DNA from 2 places in the Clostridium zhoujianii genome. Region 1 is predicted to be linked to the other one. Evidence: riboswitches for the same ligand, from Rfam matches in the RefSeq annotation. Region 1 holds a riboswitch; the other holds the start of a gene.
What was found. Region 1 has a riboswitch for cobalamin ahead of metE (5-methyltetrahydropteroyltriglutamate--homocysteine S-methyltransferase). Riboswitches for the same ligand answer to the same signal wherever they lie in the genome.
Positions count from the first base shown of each region.

Region 2: another riboswitch for cobalamin. It lies ahead of ACSYT2_RS03565 (sirohydrochlorin cobaltochelatase); the one in region 1 lies ahead of metE (5-methyltetrahydropteroyltriglutamate--homocysteine S-methyltransferase).

Region 1 is NZ_JBPUTF010000001.1:167,785-175,489, forward strand. It holds gene ACSYT2_RS00845 (FprA family A-type flavoprotein) at 1-712, shown strand, start outside; gene ACSYT2_RS00850 (DUF1292 domain-containing protein) at 962-1,207, shown strand; gene ACSYT2_RS00855 (hypothetical protein) at 1,220-1,615, shown strand; RNA gene ssrS (6S RNA) at 1,666-1,853, shown strand; gene ACSYT2_RS00865 (DUF896 domain-containing protein) at 2,453-2,644, shown strand; gene hprK (HPr(Ser) kinase/phosphatase) at 2,658-3,569, shown strand; gene ACSYT2_RS00875 (aminopeptidase) at 3,856-5,241, shown strand; SAM riboswitch class I at 5,357-5,474, shown strand; cobalamin riboswitch at 5,534-5,715, shown strand; gene metE (5-methyltetrahydropteroyltriglutamate--homocysteine S-methyltransferase) at 5,746-7,705, shown strand, end outside.
Region 2 is NZ_JBPUTF010000001.1:786,097-793,801, forward strand. It holds gene ACSYT2_RS03550 (serine hydrolase) at 62-841, shown strand; gene ACSYT2_RS03555 (hypothetical protein) at 1,403-1,627, shown strand; gene ACSYT2_RS03560 (hypothetical protein) at 1,717-2,538, shown strand; cobalamin riboswitch at 2,589-2,780, shown strand; gene ACSYT2_RS03565 (sirohydrochlorin cobaltochelatase) at 2,961-3,803, shown strand; gene ACSYT2_RS03570 (cobyrinic acid a,c-diamide synthase CobB) at 3,806-5,095, shown strand; gene ACSYT2_RS03575 (precorrin-8X methylmutase) at 5,098-5,721, shown strand; gene cbiD (cobalt-precorrin-5B (C(1))-methyltransferase CbiD) at 5,729-6,817, shown strand; gene cbiE (precorrin-6y C5,15-methyltransferase (decarboxylating) subunit CbiE) at 6,820-7,425, shown strand; gene cbiT (precorrin-6Y C5,15-methyltransferase (decarboxylating) subunit CbiT) at 7,430-7,705, shown strand, end outside.

The DNA.
Region 1 (7,705 bases):
TTTCTTATTTACTTGTGACTTTACTGGGTGCCATTATTGTCCAGAGGGATCAATAAGAGATGTTGGAGCAGATGATTATCTAGCTGAGATGAAATATTATTTTGATTGTATTATGGGGCCATTCAAGCCTTATGTTTTAAAAGGACTAGATAAGATAAAGGATATTAATATAGAAATAATTGCACCAAGTCATGGACCAGTTCATGAAGGTGATAATGTAAAGAAATATCTTGACCTTTATAGAGAGTGGGCTACAGAAGAACCAGTTGATCCTAATAGAGTAGAGGTATTCTATATTTCTGCTTATGGAAATACAGAGGATATGGCTAAATATATTTCAAATAAGTTAGAGGAAAAGGGATATAGTGCAGGAGTTCATGAGATAACATCTATGCCAATAGAAGAAGCAGCAGCTTTAATAGAAATGTCTAATGGATTTATGATTGGATCACCAACAATAAATGCAGATGCAGTTAAGCCAGCTTGGGATTTATTATCTTTAGTAAATCCTATAATTAATAGAGGTAAAGCAGCTATGGCATTTGGTTCATTTGGTTGGAGTGGAGAAGGTGTAAATATGTTAACTGACAGAATGAAGTCTTTAAAATTACATGTAGTTGAGCAAGGTCTTAAGTTTACATTTGTACCTTCACAAGATGATTATAAAAAAGCAGATGAAATGATTCAAAAATTTATTAACTTAATGCAATAAGAAAGATATAAAGGGAAGCCTAGTGCTTCTCTTTATACTTTTAATAAGTAAAGTTAGATAAATTATTATGTGGACATGTTTTTTTCGATATAATATATTATTGTTTGATTTAATATATAGAACTAGATTATAATATTTAGGTAAATAAACATATAGGATTCAATAAGGTGTTTACTTATGTATATTAATGGTTAATAATTAATTATGAAACTTATATGAGATAAATTAAATAAAGATGAGGTGTAGGACATGGAAGAAAAGGAAATAATGTCTTTCAGAGATGAAGATGGAAATAAAGTAGATTTTGAAGCAGTTGCAAGAATATTTTTAGAGAAACAAGAATATTTATTATTAGCACCATTAGATGAAGAAGAAAGTGAAGATATGTTTGCTTTTAGAGTTGATCATGTAGATGGTAAAGAAGAATATAATCTTGTTGAAGATGACAAAGAATTTATAGCCGTTCATAAAGAATATAAAAAGCTTATATATTAAGGAGTGAAAAAGATGAAGGTTGCAGAAGTAATAGAATTTTTAGAGGATAATGGATTATCAGAAATAGAAGAATTAAAAGCAACAGATAATTGTATAATAGTTAAATTTTATTATGATTTCGATAAGGAGGAATTATCTGCGGCTAGAGCTTATGCTAATGAAGAAAGTGACCTAGATGAAGATAGCGATGAGTGGTATAGAGATTGGTATTTATCATATCTTAATGACGTGGCAAAAGATACAGTAGAAGAAGTTATAGAAGAGCTAAGTGAAGAATTTGAAGTAGAAGGAAAGTTTAAAGCAGTAGAAATGGATGCTAACAATTCAGACTATATGAAGTTCGTTGCAATGATAGCTATGGATTCAGAAGATGTAGATTTAGAGGATATATTAAACGATTACTTATAGGGATTAATTTCTATTGCATTGTGATTTTTATGTGATATAATAAAGTCATAAGATTCCTGAGATGTGCGCCAAGCTTACTATATTCAACCTACATAACATAAACGGGATTTGCAACAGCTTCTAGGGATGTCGGGCTTCATTTACACATTGTGGCAGAAGATGGCTGAGATAGAATGAGCTTAACCCACCTGCGAGACGCAGGTCTGAATATATAAGCAAACGGCATGTTGGGAAACAAATTGTATTTAAATACCTCAATTTACATTGAGGTATTTTTTATTTATGCACTAAGTTTCTCGTATTTGTAAACTCGTTGCTTTCGTTCATATCTACGAGATAGATGATGCTGATACTTATATATATGCTTGTCCAAATCTTGGGATAAAGCTACCATAAACTTATTAGTAGGAGGAAGGAAAAGGAGTAAAAAATTAATAAGTCTTTTTCTTCTACGTATTTGTTTTGACAAATCTTTCATGTTCAATTTCATCACCTCATTTTACAAAATAAGTAAATTTTCTCACAAGACTATTATAACATCTCATAATAAAATGTAAAAATATTTCATAACACAAAAAGTGACAATATTTGGTAAAAATGATAAATTACTGTGTGATTAGAAAGGTGAATAACGAAATTTCACAGGGTAAATATACATAAACTAAGGAAAAAAGACGAATAATTTATTCTCTAGTATATATAAGTTAAAAAACAAAATAATATCTATAGGGATGTAAAGGTTGATAATATACCAAAATATATGTAAAATAAATTAAAGATATATAATGACTAATAAAGTAGTAAAATAGACTATAGATAAACAAAGGAGATATTACAATGGATGTAGATGCAATGAAAATAGAAGAAGTAGTAGAACATATAAATATGCTTTATAAAAAAAGCCAAGAAGAGGGCTTATCAGATAAAGAGAAAGAACTTCAACAAAAGTTAAGAAGAAGATATATAGATAATGTTAAGCGTAATTTCAGAGGTCAGTTAGAGGGTATTGAGTTAAAAAATAAGAAATAAAGGGTGATGGGATTTGTCAGTAACAGTTGATAAACTAATAAAGGATTTTGATCTTGAAGTCCTTATGGAAGGAAACCAAGGTGTAAGTATATCTGTTAATGATATTAATAGACCTGGATTACAGCTAGCAGGTTTTTATAATTATTTTACACCTGATCGTCTTCAGGTGATTGGTAAAGCAGAATGGAGCTTTTTAGATGATATGCAAAGTGAGCTTAGAAAAAAGAGGTTAAACAAGTATTTTACATTTGATATGAATTGCATAATTATTGCAAGAGATTTGGAACCTCATGAGGAGTTAATGAATGCTGCTAGGAAGAAAAAGGTTTGGGTTTTAAGAAGTAAGCTAGTAACAACTAAGCTTATAAGTAAAATTACAATGTATCTATCAGACAAGCTAGCACCAGAAACACGTTTGCATGGGGTCTTAGTAGACGTTTACGGTATTGGTATACTTATAACTGGTGAAAGTGGTATAGGTAAGAGTGAAACAGCTCTAGAGCTTATTAAGAGAGGTCATAGGCTAGTGACAGATGATGCTGTAGATATAAAGGAAATAGATGGAGAGCTTATAGGTTCTTCTCCTAATATAACAATAGGTATGTTAGAAGTAAGAGGAATAGGCATAATTGATGTTTCAGCATTATATGGACTAAGTTCAGTTGAACAGCAAAAAAATGTAACACTTGTAATGCATTTTGAGCATTGGAAGGATGATAATGATTATGATAGGTTAGGAATTAACTATGAATATATGAATATATTAGGAGTTGATGTTAGAAAATTAACGGTTCCAGTAAGACCTGGTCGTAATATAGCTGTTATAATTGAAGCAGCAGCAGTTAATTATAGACATTCATTAATGTCTAATGTATCAGCTGTAGATATTATAGAAGGAAGAATAAGTGCAGTAAGCGATAGATAAAGTGATTATTAGCTTCAGGTGGAGTTTTCTTAAAAGGATGATTACTTCATCGGAAGCATAGAAAAACCAATACCCTCAAGGGGCGCCAGTCCAGGCGGGTGGCAGTGATTAGCTCTCACTTGTAGAAGATGGGAGTATTAGCAATGGGTGCCAGGGGATAAAGTAATAGGATAAAATTAGATTTAACCATAACTAATCCCTTCTAATACTGATTTATTGTGAAAGAATGTATTAGAAGGGATTAGCATAGGATAAACTATTTATATACACTAAGGAGGCTATATTTATGAACAAAGAAGATTTTAATGCGTGGGATAAGTATGATGAAGAAGGAATAAAGAAGATTTTTGCTTTTAATGATGGATATAAGAAATTTATGTCTGATTGTAAAACTGAGAGGGAATGTGTAAAGGAAACAATTAGAATAGCTGAGGCTAAAGGATATAGAGATTTAGAGGAAGTTATTAAAAATGGTGAAAGTCTTAATGCTGGAGATAAGGTTTATGCTAACAATATGGATAAAGCTATTGCACTATTCCATATTGGAGAAAAGCCATTAGAAGAAGGGCTTAAGATATTAGGAGCACATATAGATTCACCTAGATTAGATTTAAAGCAAAATCCACTTTATGAAGACACTGATTTAGCTTTATTAGATACTCATTACTATGGTGGAATTAAAAAATATCAATGGGTTACACTTCCACTTGCTATTCATGGTGTAGTAGTTAAGAAGGATGGAACTAAGATTGATGTAGTAATTGGGGAAGATGATAATGATCCTGTAGTTGGAGTATCAGATCTTTTAGTTCACTTAGCACAAACACAACAAGAGAAAAAAGGTAATAAGGTTGTAGAAGGTGAAGATCTTAATGTACTTGTAGGAAGTATGCCTCTTAAAGGTGAAGAAAAGAATAGAGTTAAAGCTAACATACTTAGACTATTAAAAGAAAAGTATGATTTTGAAGAGGATGATTTCATATCAGCAGAGTTAGAAATTGTTCCAGCAGGAAAGGCTAGAGATTACGGAATAGATAGAAGTATGGTTATGGCATATGGACATGATGATAGAGTTTGTTCATATACATCACTTATGGCTTTATTAGATATAGAAAAGATAGATAAGACCTGTGTATGTCTGTTAGTTGATAAAGAAGAAATAGGTAGTGTTGGAGCTACTGGAATGGAATCTAAGTTCTTTGAGAATACTGTTGCAGAAGTTATGGACAGAGTAGGAGATTACTCAGAAATAAAATTAAGAAGAGCCCTTAAGAATTCAAAGATGTTATCATCAGATGTAAGTGCTGCTTTTGATCCAAACTATCCATCAGTTATGGAAAAGAAAAATTCAGCTTACTTTGGTAAGGGGATGGTATTTAATAAGTACACTGGTGCTAGAGGTAAGTCTGGCTGTAATGATGCTAATGCAGAATATATGGCAGAACTTAGAAGAATTATGGAAAAGCATGATGTTACATTCCAAACAGCTGAACTTGGGAAGGTAGATCAAGGAGGCGGTGGAACAATCGCTTATATCCTTGCACAATACAATATGGAAGTAATTGACTGTGGTGTAGCTCTTCATAATATGCATGCTCCATGGGAAATAGCTAGTAAGGTTGATATTTATGAAACTATGAGAGGATATTATGCATTCCTTTTAGAAGCATAGTATAAAAAGCAGACTAAATAAAGTGGTCTGCTTTTCTTTGTTGTAAAATATTCCTAGAAACTATTGACATAAAAATACAGAGATGTTATTGTTTATTCAGATAAAAAAATAAAAGTTCTTATCAAGAGTGGTGGAGGGACTGGCCCTATGAAACCCAGCAACCAATATTTTTGTTCATATACAAGGATATACGGTGCTAATTCCTGTAGCTGTAAAAGGCTAGTAGATGAGAGGGTAATTCATAGAGTATGTTTATTCGTGCACTAGAGATTTATTCTCTAGTGCACTATTTTTTTATCAAATAATATAAGGTGCTTTCATAAAAGAAAGGTAAAAGGGAATCAAGTTAAAATCTTGAGCAGCACCCACTACTGTATATCTGACGAAAGTCTATTATCCACTGTTATCATAATGGGAAGGAAGATAAGTAGAATGAAGATAAGCCAGGAAACCTGCCTTATATAAAAAATAAATCTTTGGGATGAAGATTAAGGAGGGGTCAAAATGACAAAAACAACTATTATTGGATATCCTAGAATAGGGGTACAAAGAGAACTGAAATTTGCAGTGGAGAAGTACTTTAAGGAAAGTATTTCTGAAAGGGAACTTCGAGAAATTGCAAAAAGATTAAGAGAAGAGTATTGGATTACTCAAAAAGAAAATGGAATAGATATCATACCATCAAATGATTTTTCCTTTTATGATAATTTCCTAGATACAGCTTTTCTTTTAAATGTAATACCTAAAAGGTATAAGAGATTAAAAGAAACTAAGCTTGAAACATATTTTGCTATGGCTAGGGGATATCAAAAGAATAATAGGGATGTTAAAGCATTGCCTATGAAGAAGTGGTTTAATACAAATTATCATTACATTGTCCCAGAACTAGAAGAAGATGCAGAGTTAAAGATAAATGATGATAAACCCTTTGAATTATTCAAAGAAGCTAATAAGTTAGGTATTAAAAGTAAACCAACAATAATTGGACCATTTACATTTATAAAATTAGTTAATATAAAAGGTGATAAGAATATATCTGACTGGAAAGAGAAGCTAGTAGAAGTCTATAAAAATATACTGTTTAAGTTTAATGAGATAGGTTTGGAATATTTACAAATAGATGAACCAATATTAGTTACAGATTTAACAGAGGATGATATTAAATTATTTAATGATATATACACAAATCTTTTAGAAAAAGAGCGAAATTATAAATTAATCTTACAAACTTACTTTGGAGATGTGAGAGATATTTATACAGATTTATTAAATCATAAGTTTGATGGAATTGCTTTAGATTTTGTAGAAGGATTCAAGAACATTGAATTAATTAAGAATCATGGTTTTCCAAAGGATAAACTATTAATTGCTGGTGTAGTAAATGGGAAAAATATATGGAGAAATAATTATGAACAAAGTATATCCTTAATAGAAGAACTTAGAGGATATATACCAGAAGAAAAATTAATCTTAGGAACATCATGCTCTTTACTTCATGTACCTTATACTATTAAAAAAGAAAACTTATTAGAAGAAGAGTATAAAGAAACATTAGCTTTTGCAGAGGAAAAACTAGAGGAACTTAATGAGTTAAGAGAGTTGATTAATGATAAAAACTATAAAGAAAATATAAAATTTATAAATAATCGAAATATAATTCAAAGAAAAAAATTTAATCATTTATGCTTTAATGAAAAGATTAGGGAGAGAATTACTTTACTAAAAGAAGAAGATTTTAGGAGGAATGAATCCTTTGAGGAAAGAAGAGAAAGACAAAAAAAAGAGCTTAAATTACCGATTCTTCCAACTACTACTATAGGCTCTTTCCCTCAAACTGAAGATGTAAAGAAAGCAAGAAAGGCCTTTAGAGGTGGGGAAATTACAGAAATAGAGTATGAAGATAAAATAAAAGAAAAAATTAAGGAAATAGTAGAATTCCAAGAGGAGATAAATATTGACGTCTTAGTACATGGTGAATATGAAAGAACAGATATGGTTGAATACTTTGGAAGGCTATTAGATGGATTTATATTTACCTCCAATGGATGGGTTCAATCATATGGAACAAGAGGTGTAAAGCCACCAATAATATTTGGAGATATACAAAGAAGTAGGGATCTGACAGTAAAGTGGAGTAATTATGCACAAGGGTTAACTGATAAACCAGTTAAGGGGATGCTAACAGGACCAATTACTATCTTAAATTGGTCGTTCCCAAGGGAAGATTTAGATTTGAAGAATATAGCATACCAGATTGGTGTGGCAATAGGTGATGAAGTATTAGCCCTGGAAGAAAGCGGAATAAAGATAATACAAATAGATGAGGCTGCATTAAGAGAAAAGCTACCAATAAGAATGAATGATTGGAATAAAGATTATTTAGATTGGGCTATACCAGCTTTTAGGCTAACTAATTCTAGAGTAAAAGCTTCTACATCAATTCATACACATATGTGCTATAGCG
Region 2 (7,705 bases), 620 kb from region 1:
ATTCTGAAAATATGCTATACTTTTCCTAAGGACAGATAATCTTTAGAAGCTGGAGGGTATTATGAAAGAGATAAAGAGATATTTAGAATCAAGAATAGGGACTTATGGATTCTTTTTTGAGGATTTATCAAGTGGGTTTATTTACGGGTATAATGAAAACGTTCAAATGGTAGCAGCAGGATGTATGAAGCTTCCAATCGCAGTTTCATTAATTAAAGCTGTAGAGGGCGGTAAGGTAGACTTTATGGATAAGATACCAATAGGTGGCAAGGATATGGTATATGGCACAGGTATTATTCATGAGTTTAATGAGAGAGATTACACAGTATTTGAATTACTAGTAGCTATGCTTATTCAAAGTGATAATACAGCTGCAAATAAGATTATAGATATAGTGGGTATGGATCAAATTAATTCAGATATAAAAGAGATGGGCCTTATAAATACGGAGCTTAATAGAAAGACAATAGATGAGAGAGATGTAAAAAAGGGTATTGATAATATAACAAGTGCATATGATTTATCAAAGATATGGAAGCATCTTCATAATGCTACTTACTTAAGTGAAGAAAATAGCACTATGCTTATAGATATATTGAGAAGACAGCAAATAAAGAATAAACTTGCCTTATATATTCCAGATGATCTAAAGTTTGAAATATCAAGTAAGACAGGAGACAAGAAAGGTGTTGAAAATGATACAGCATTAATTCAATTGCCAAAGGGTAACTTTGTATTTACTGTTCTATCTACTAGTATACCTAATAGTGTTTATGGAACTGTGACGTTGGCTAAGTGTGGCAAAATGATGTGGGATAATGTAATGAATAATTGGCATTAATAAAGAATATGAGATAACTCCTAGGTTTCTAGGGGTTATTTTTTTATTAAAAATATTATAAGCCATATGATATAGCTTTTTTTATATTTAAATTATGGTGAAAAATAATATTTTGGTTATGAACCTAATTAAACTATTATATAATATACCAAATGTATAGAAATTCCTATAGAATAATTAAAAATGTGGAATGTAGGATATAATTATAAAAAACAAGTTTGAAATAGTGTGACAAAATCCGACTTTAATTAATGTAATAATTTAAAGAATTTATAAAATAATAACAAAAGATATTGATTAATTATTTTAAATTTGTCCAAATGACTAAATGAGTAATTGGAGTGTAAATCCATAAATTAATCATTTTGTAATAAGTAGAAAAACCATAACAATTTAAATGTTTAGAACGCTATTATGTGGGAAAATAATAGGGACTTTAGTCACAATTTGCCAAAATAACATTAAATATCATATATTATACAACTCAAAAGATTGAAAAAAAAAGATTGTTGATGTAGAATTAAGACAGTTAATTATATTAAATTAGATATAGGGGGTACTATGGCTCAAGCATTTAGATGTATTATTAAGTCGGAAAAATCATCTTATTATATTGGGAAAGACTATAATGGAAATAAATATACTATAGCTAAAAATGAAAATATTAGATGTAGGGTAGGAGACGACTTTTATTTTTATGCTAGAAGAGAAAAAGGATTAATTAGAGATAAATTAATTCCTGTTTCAGATGAAGAGGCTGGAGTAGTACATAAAATAAAAAAATAAACTTATATGATAGGCTGATTATACAGCCTATTTTTTTTATTTTATGGTAATAATCTAAAGAGTAAGATTATTCTAGGAGTGATATAGTTATGAAAAGATTCGTAAAGTTTTTATTAGTATTTTATATATTAATAGGGTTAATTAATTACGAGAGCAGCTATAGTATAGATATATTATCAATGGAAGCTAATTTGTTAAAAGAACAATTAAAGTTAATAGGGATAGAGGATAAGTATAGCAAAAATATAGTAAATTATTTAAGGAATTTAAAGCTAAGTAAGGAGGAATTAAATAAAGTTATTGAGTCAGGGGAAGAACTTAGAACTTTAGTAGGTGATAAAAACTCTATTACTGATTTTAAAGCTGATGAAATTTATAATGTATATAAGAAAGCATCAACTATAGCAAATCAAATGAATTTAAATTTATCTTATAATCTTTTTGAAAAGAGTTTAAGCATAAAAGATAAAAGCAATAATAAGTTGATAATGGAAGCTGATAATAATGAAATAGAAAGCTACATTGTTAATGCAAAGTCATCTGTATCCCAAGAAAATATTGATAAAATTACTAATATAATTAAAGGTGATAGATCAGGAGAAGAAGGAAAGCAATATTTTCTTAATAGTATAGAGGTAGAGTATAAAGATAATGAGAACTCAAAAGAGAGTAGTGCCTCCGATGAAACTATAAAGCAAGCTAGCCAAAATGATGTAAAAACTAGTGGTAAAACTAGTGGTAAAACTAGTAATGAATCAAAAAAAGTAGATGAAATAAAAGGTAAAGATAGTACAGTAAATATTGAGGATGAAGGGAAATCAAATGAAGAAAATGTATTAGCTGGTATTATTATATTATCTATGGCGGCTGCTATAGCAACCTTTATACTAATAATATATAAATCTAGATAGTTATTAAATTTCTTGTAATTTATAAATTACTAATATATAATAAAAATAATCAAATAATGGAAGTTTTAGGTGCTTAGATAGTTTATCTAAAGATTAAAAGGGAAAGTGGTTAGATTCCACTACAGCCCCCGCTACTGTAAAAGCCGACAAATCTCTAATAAATCCACTGACAGTTTAAGTCGGGAAGGAAGAGAGGCGGATGAAGCTTAAGTCAGGAGACCTGCCTAAAATTTTATGCTATCCTTCGGAGGGAAGTCACATAGCAAGAGCAAGTTAATATTATACCTAATTAAGTGTAAGGTTATAGTAGGTTTATTTATTATGGAAAAAGTTAATTTGTTTTTGTTTTATATGGGTACTCTTTGAAAGAGTACCTTTTTATTTGAAAAAAAGGGTAAGTAAAGATTAGGAGGAGACATTTAGTGAAAAGAGCTATATTAGTCATAAGTTTTGGTAGCAGTTACTTAGAGGCATTAGAGAAATCAATTTGTAGTATAGAAAATAAGATAAAGGAAGAATACAGTGATTTTGATGTTTATAGATCCTTTACTTCACATTTTATTATAAGAAAATTAAAAGAAAACCATGGGATAGAAATTAAAATGCCTGAAGAGGCGTTACTGAATTTATATGAAGAAAAATATGAAGAAGTAATAATACAACCTCTTCATATCATAGCAGGGGAAGAGTTTAATTACATAAAGAAAGTTAGTGATGCATATTCTGATAAATTTAAGTCAATTAAACTGGGAAGACCTATATTTTATTATCAAGGAGTAGAGGGATTACCTCAGGACTATTCATTGTTTATTGAGGGTATGAGTGAGGTATTTAATAAAAATGAAGGAACAGTTTTAGTAGGTCACGGTACAGCACATCCTGCGAATGCAGCTTATGGAGCTTTGCAATCCGTTCTAGAAGATGAGGGGTATGATAATGTTTTTATTGGTACCATTGAAGGATATCCTACTTTTGGAAATGTTATAAATAGAGTAAAAAAGAAGAACATTAAAGAAGTAACATTAATGCCATTATTATTAGTTGCTGGAGATCATGTAAAAAATGATATAGCTTCTGATGAGGAATATTCTTGGAAATCTATGTTTGAAAGAGAAGGGATTAAAGTAAAGGTAATAATGATGGGGCTTGGTGAATTTGATAAATTCAATCAGTTATACATAAATAGAATTAATGACTTAATAGAAAATAGATATGAAGGTGTTGGAGAGACAAAAAAAGGACATAAAAAGAGAGGTCACAAATAAACATGAGAACATTAATGATATCCTCTAACTGTAGTGGTGGAGGAAAAACAACATTTACTTTAGGGTTAATGAAAGCATTAAAAAATAGAAATTACGATGTTCAAGGTTTTAAAGTAGGACCTGATTATATTGACTCAGCTTTCCATAGTGAAATAACTGGTAAGTCATCAAGAAATTTAGATCTTCATTTAATGGGAGAAGAAGGTGTTAAAATAAGTTTTTCTAGGGGAAAAGGTGATTTAGCAGTAGTTGAAGGTGTAATGGGACTTTATGATGGTAAAGGAATTACAGAAGATGGATCAACTTATAGTGTGTCTAAATTATTAAATAATGCACCTTTAGTATTAGTATTAACTCCAAAAGCACAAAGTGTAACTATTTGTGCAGAGATAAATGGACTTAAAGATTTTAAGGATGCAAATATTATTGGGGTAGTTTTAAATTGTATTAGTGAAAGCTATTATAAATTATTAAAAGCAGTAATTGAAAAAAATTGTGATATTAAGGTATTTGGATATATTCCTAAGTGCGATGAAATTAAGTTATCTAGTAGACATTTAGGGTTAGTACAAAGTGTAGAGACAAATAATTTAATAGAAAAAATAGAGGTTTGTGCAGAATTAATTGAGAAATTTGTGGACTTAGATGAAATTATTACAGAATTTAAGGAAATAGATACAGTAGTTGAGAACTATCATCTTGAGAATAGAAATTTAAAGATAGCAGTAGCCTATGATGAGGCTTTTAGATTTTATTATAAAGAAAACTTAGAATTATTAGAGGAATTTGGAGAAGTAATTTATTTTAGCCCATTAAGGGATGAAAAACTACCTAAAGGGATAGACTTCCTATATATAGGAGGGGGATATCCAGAGGTCTTCAAAGAGAGGTTAAGTAGTAATAAATCTATGCTTAATAGTATAAGGAGAGAGTTGGAATCAGGTCTTAATTGCTATGCAGAGTGTGGTGGACTAATGTATTTAACCAAGGAAATAGATGGCACTGAAATGGTAGGATTTTTTGATGGTGTTTGTGAAATGACAAACAGATTAAATAGATTTGGTTATGCAAAACTGAAGATAGATGGAATAGAAGTAAATTGTCATGAATTCCATAAATCTCAAGTAATATCTACTGAGAAAACTATATATGATATAGAAAAGTTAGGATACCATGGGGAATTAAAGAGATGGACATGCGGCTATAGTAAGGGTAATACAATAGCAGGTTATCCACATATTCATTTCTTTGGTAATATAGAATTTTTAAAATATATATTAAAGGAAGTGTAGGGATGAATTACATAAGGGTACCTATGGATATTGAGAATAGGAGTTTTGAAATTATCGAAGAGGAAATGGGAGAACATAAATTTACTGAAGAGGAGTTAAAAATAGTAAAGAGAATAATCCATACTACAGCAGATTTTCAATATAAGGATTTAATTGAAATAAGTAATGGTGCAATAAGTCTGGCAAAAAAAATTCTTAAGAACAAGCCAGTAATCTATACAGATACAAATATGGTCTTATCAGGTATAAATAAAAAGGCCTTAGAGAAGCTAGAAGGAAAAGCAGTATGTTATGTGAACGTAGAAGAGGTTCATAAAGAAGCTAAGGAAAAAGAAATAACGAGATCAATGGCAGCAGTTGAAAAAGCATGTAAAGATAATGTTGATATTTTTGTGTTTGGAAATGCGCCTACTGCATTATTTAAATTAAAAGAATTAATAGATGAAGGTAAGGCTAATCCAAAGCTTATTATAGCAGTACCAGTAGGCTTTGTTGGGGCAGCTGAAAGTAAGGAGCATATGGATGAACTTAATATTCCGTACATTAGGGTTAAGGGAAGAAAAGGTGGTAGCACAGTGGCAGCATCTATAATAAATGCCCTAATGTACATGGTGGTTGAAAGGTAGTGAATTAATGCTTGACTTATATGTAGAAAGTGGTGGAAAGAAACTAAGATGTGGCTATACAACAGGTTCTTGCGCAACTGCAGCAGCAAAAGCAGCTACATATATGCTTTATAATGATGAAACTTTAGAGTCCATAGAAATTAGTACTCCTAAGGGAATAAAATTGACTATAGATATTAATTCAATAAGCAAAGGTAAGGATTATGTCCAAGTGTCTGTTATAAAGGATGCTGGGGATGATAGTGATATTACCAATGGAATAGAAGTATTTGCAATAGCTAAGATGGATTCAGATAGGTATTCTCTAAAAGCAGGTGAAGGTGTTGGAATTGTTACCAAGGATGGACTTTTCGTGAAGAAAGGTGAATTTGCGATTAATCCTGTTCCAAAATCAATGATAAAGGAAGCTGTTCATGAAGTTTTACCTATAGATAAAGGGGTAGAGATAACTATAAGTATACCTGAAGGTAGGGAAATAGCTAGAAAGACCTTTAATCCTAGGCTTGGAATTGAAGGTGGAATATCTATATTGGGAACTACTGGGATAGTTTATCCAATGTCTGAGGATGCACTAAAGGAATCAATAAAAGTTGAAATAAATCAAAAGTCTATAGATAGAAAAAGATTAATTTTTACCTTTGGAAACATAGGTGAAAAATGTGCATTAGAAAGAGGCTTTAAAGCAGAAGATATTGTAATTATATCTAACTTTGTTGGATTTGCCTTGGAGTGTGCAGCTATGAGAAATATCAAGGAAGTTGTCTTGGTTGGGCATATAGGAAAGATCAGTAAAGTAGCATATGGATGCTTTAATACTCATAGTAGAATAGCAGATGTAAGACTTGAGATAATTGCTTTAGAACTAGCTTTAATGGGTAAGGATAAAGAGTTTATTCAAAAAGTCCTTGAGGAAAAGACAAGTGAGGGAGCAGTTAAGCTCTTAGGTGATGGATATGGAACCTTGTATGAAAATATAGGTAATAAGATAAGAAAAAGAATGGAGATTTATACTTATGGTGCAATGAAATGTGAGGCCATAATGTACTATGGTTTTTCAGAATACAATATTTTATATAATTCTCTGGAGGAAAAATAAGAATGGTATATATAGTGGGACTTGGACCTGGAAGTAAAGAATATATCTTACCTAAAGCCTTAGATACTTTAAGTAAAAGCAATATAGTTATCGGATTTTCTAGAGCCTTAGACTCTTTAGATTTTATAGATAGTAAGTTGGAAGTGAAAAGTTTAAAAGAAATCCTAGAATTCATAGAAGAAAAAGGTGAGGAAAAAGAAGTTTCAATTGTAGCTTCAGGGGATCCTACCTTTTATGGGATAGGAGAATATATAAAGACTAACTATAAGGGAAAGATAGAGATTATTCCTGGAATAAGTTCAATTCAATATTTAACTTGTAAGCTTGGAAAGTCTTGGGGGAATGCTTATGTCGGAAGTTTGCATGGTAGGGAAGAGGATTTTATAGGGAAGGTTAAGGGAAACAAGTTATCTATTTGGCTTACAGATAATAAAAATAATCCCTCAGCATTATGCAGGAAACTTAAAGAAAACAATATATATTGTAATGTTATATCAGGAGAGAACCTATCTTATAGGAATGAGAGAATATTAGAGGGTACACCAGAGGAATTAGAAAAAGAGGAGTATAGTGAATTATCAATAGTTGTAGTAGAAAGAAGGGCGTAGAGACATGATTTTAATTAAAGATAGTGAATTTATAAGAGGAAATTGTCCTATGACAAAAGAGGATATCAGAGCTCTTGCCATATGGAAGATGAATTTGAATGATAACTCACAGGTTTTAGATGTAGGATCAGGTAGTGGAAGCATAACTGTACAAGCAGCTAAATTAGTTCCAGATGGAAGAGTTTACGCAATTGAAAGAGATGATGAAGCCTATAGTGTAAGTGGAAAAAATATAGAAAAGTTTAATTGCAATAACACTACCTTAATAAAGGGTGAAGCT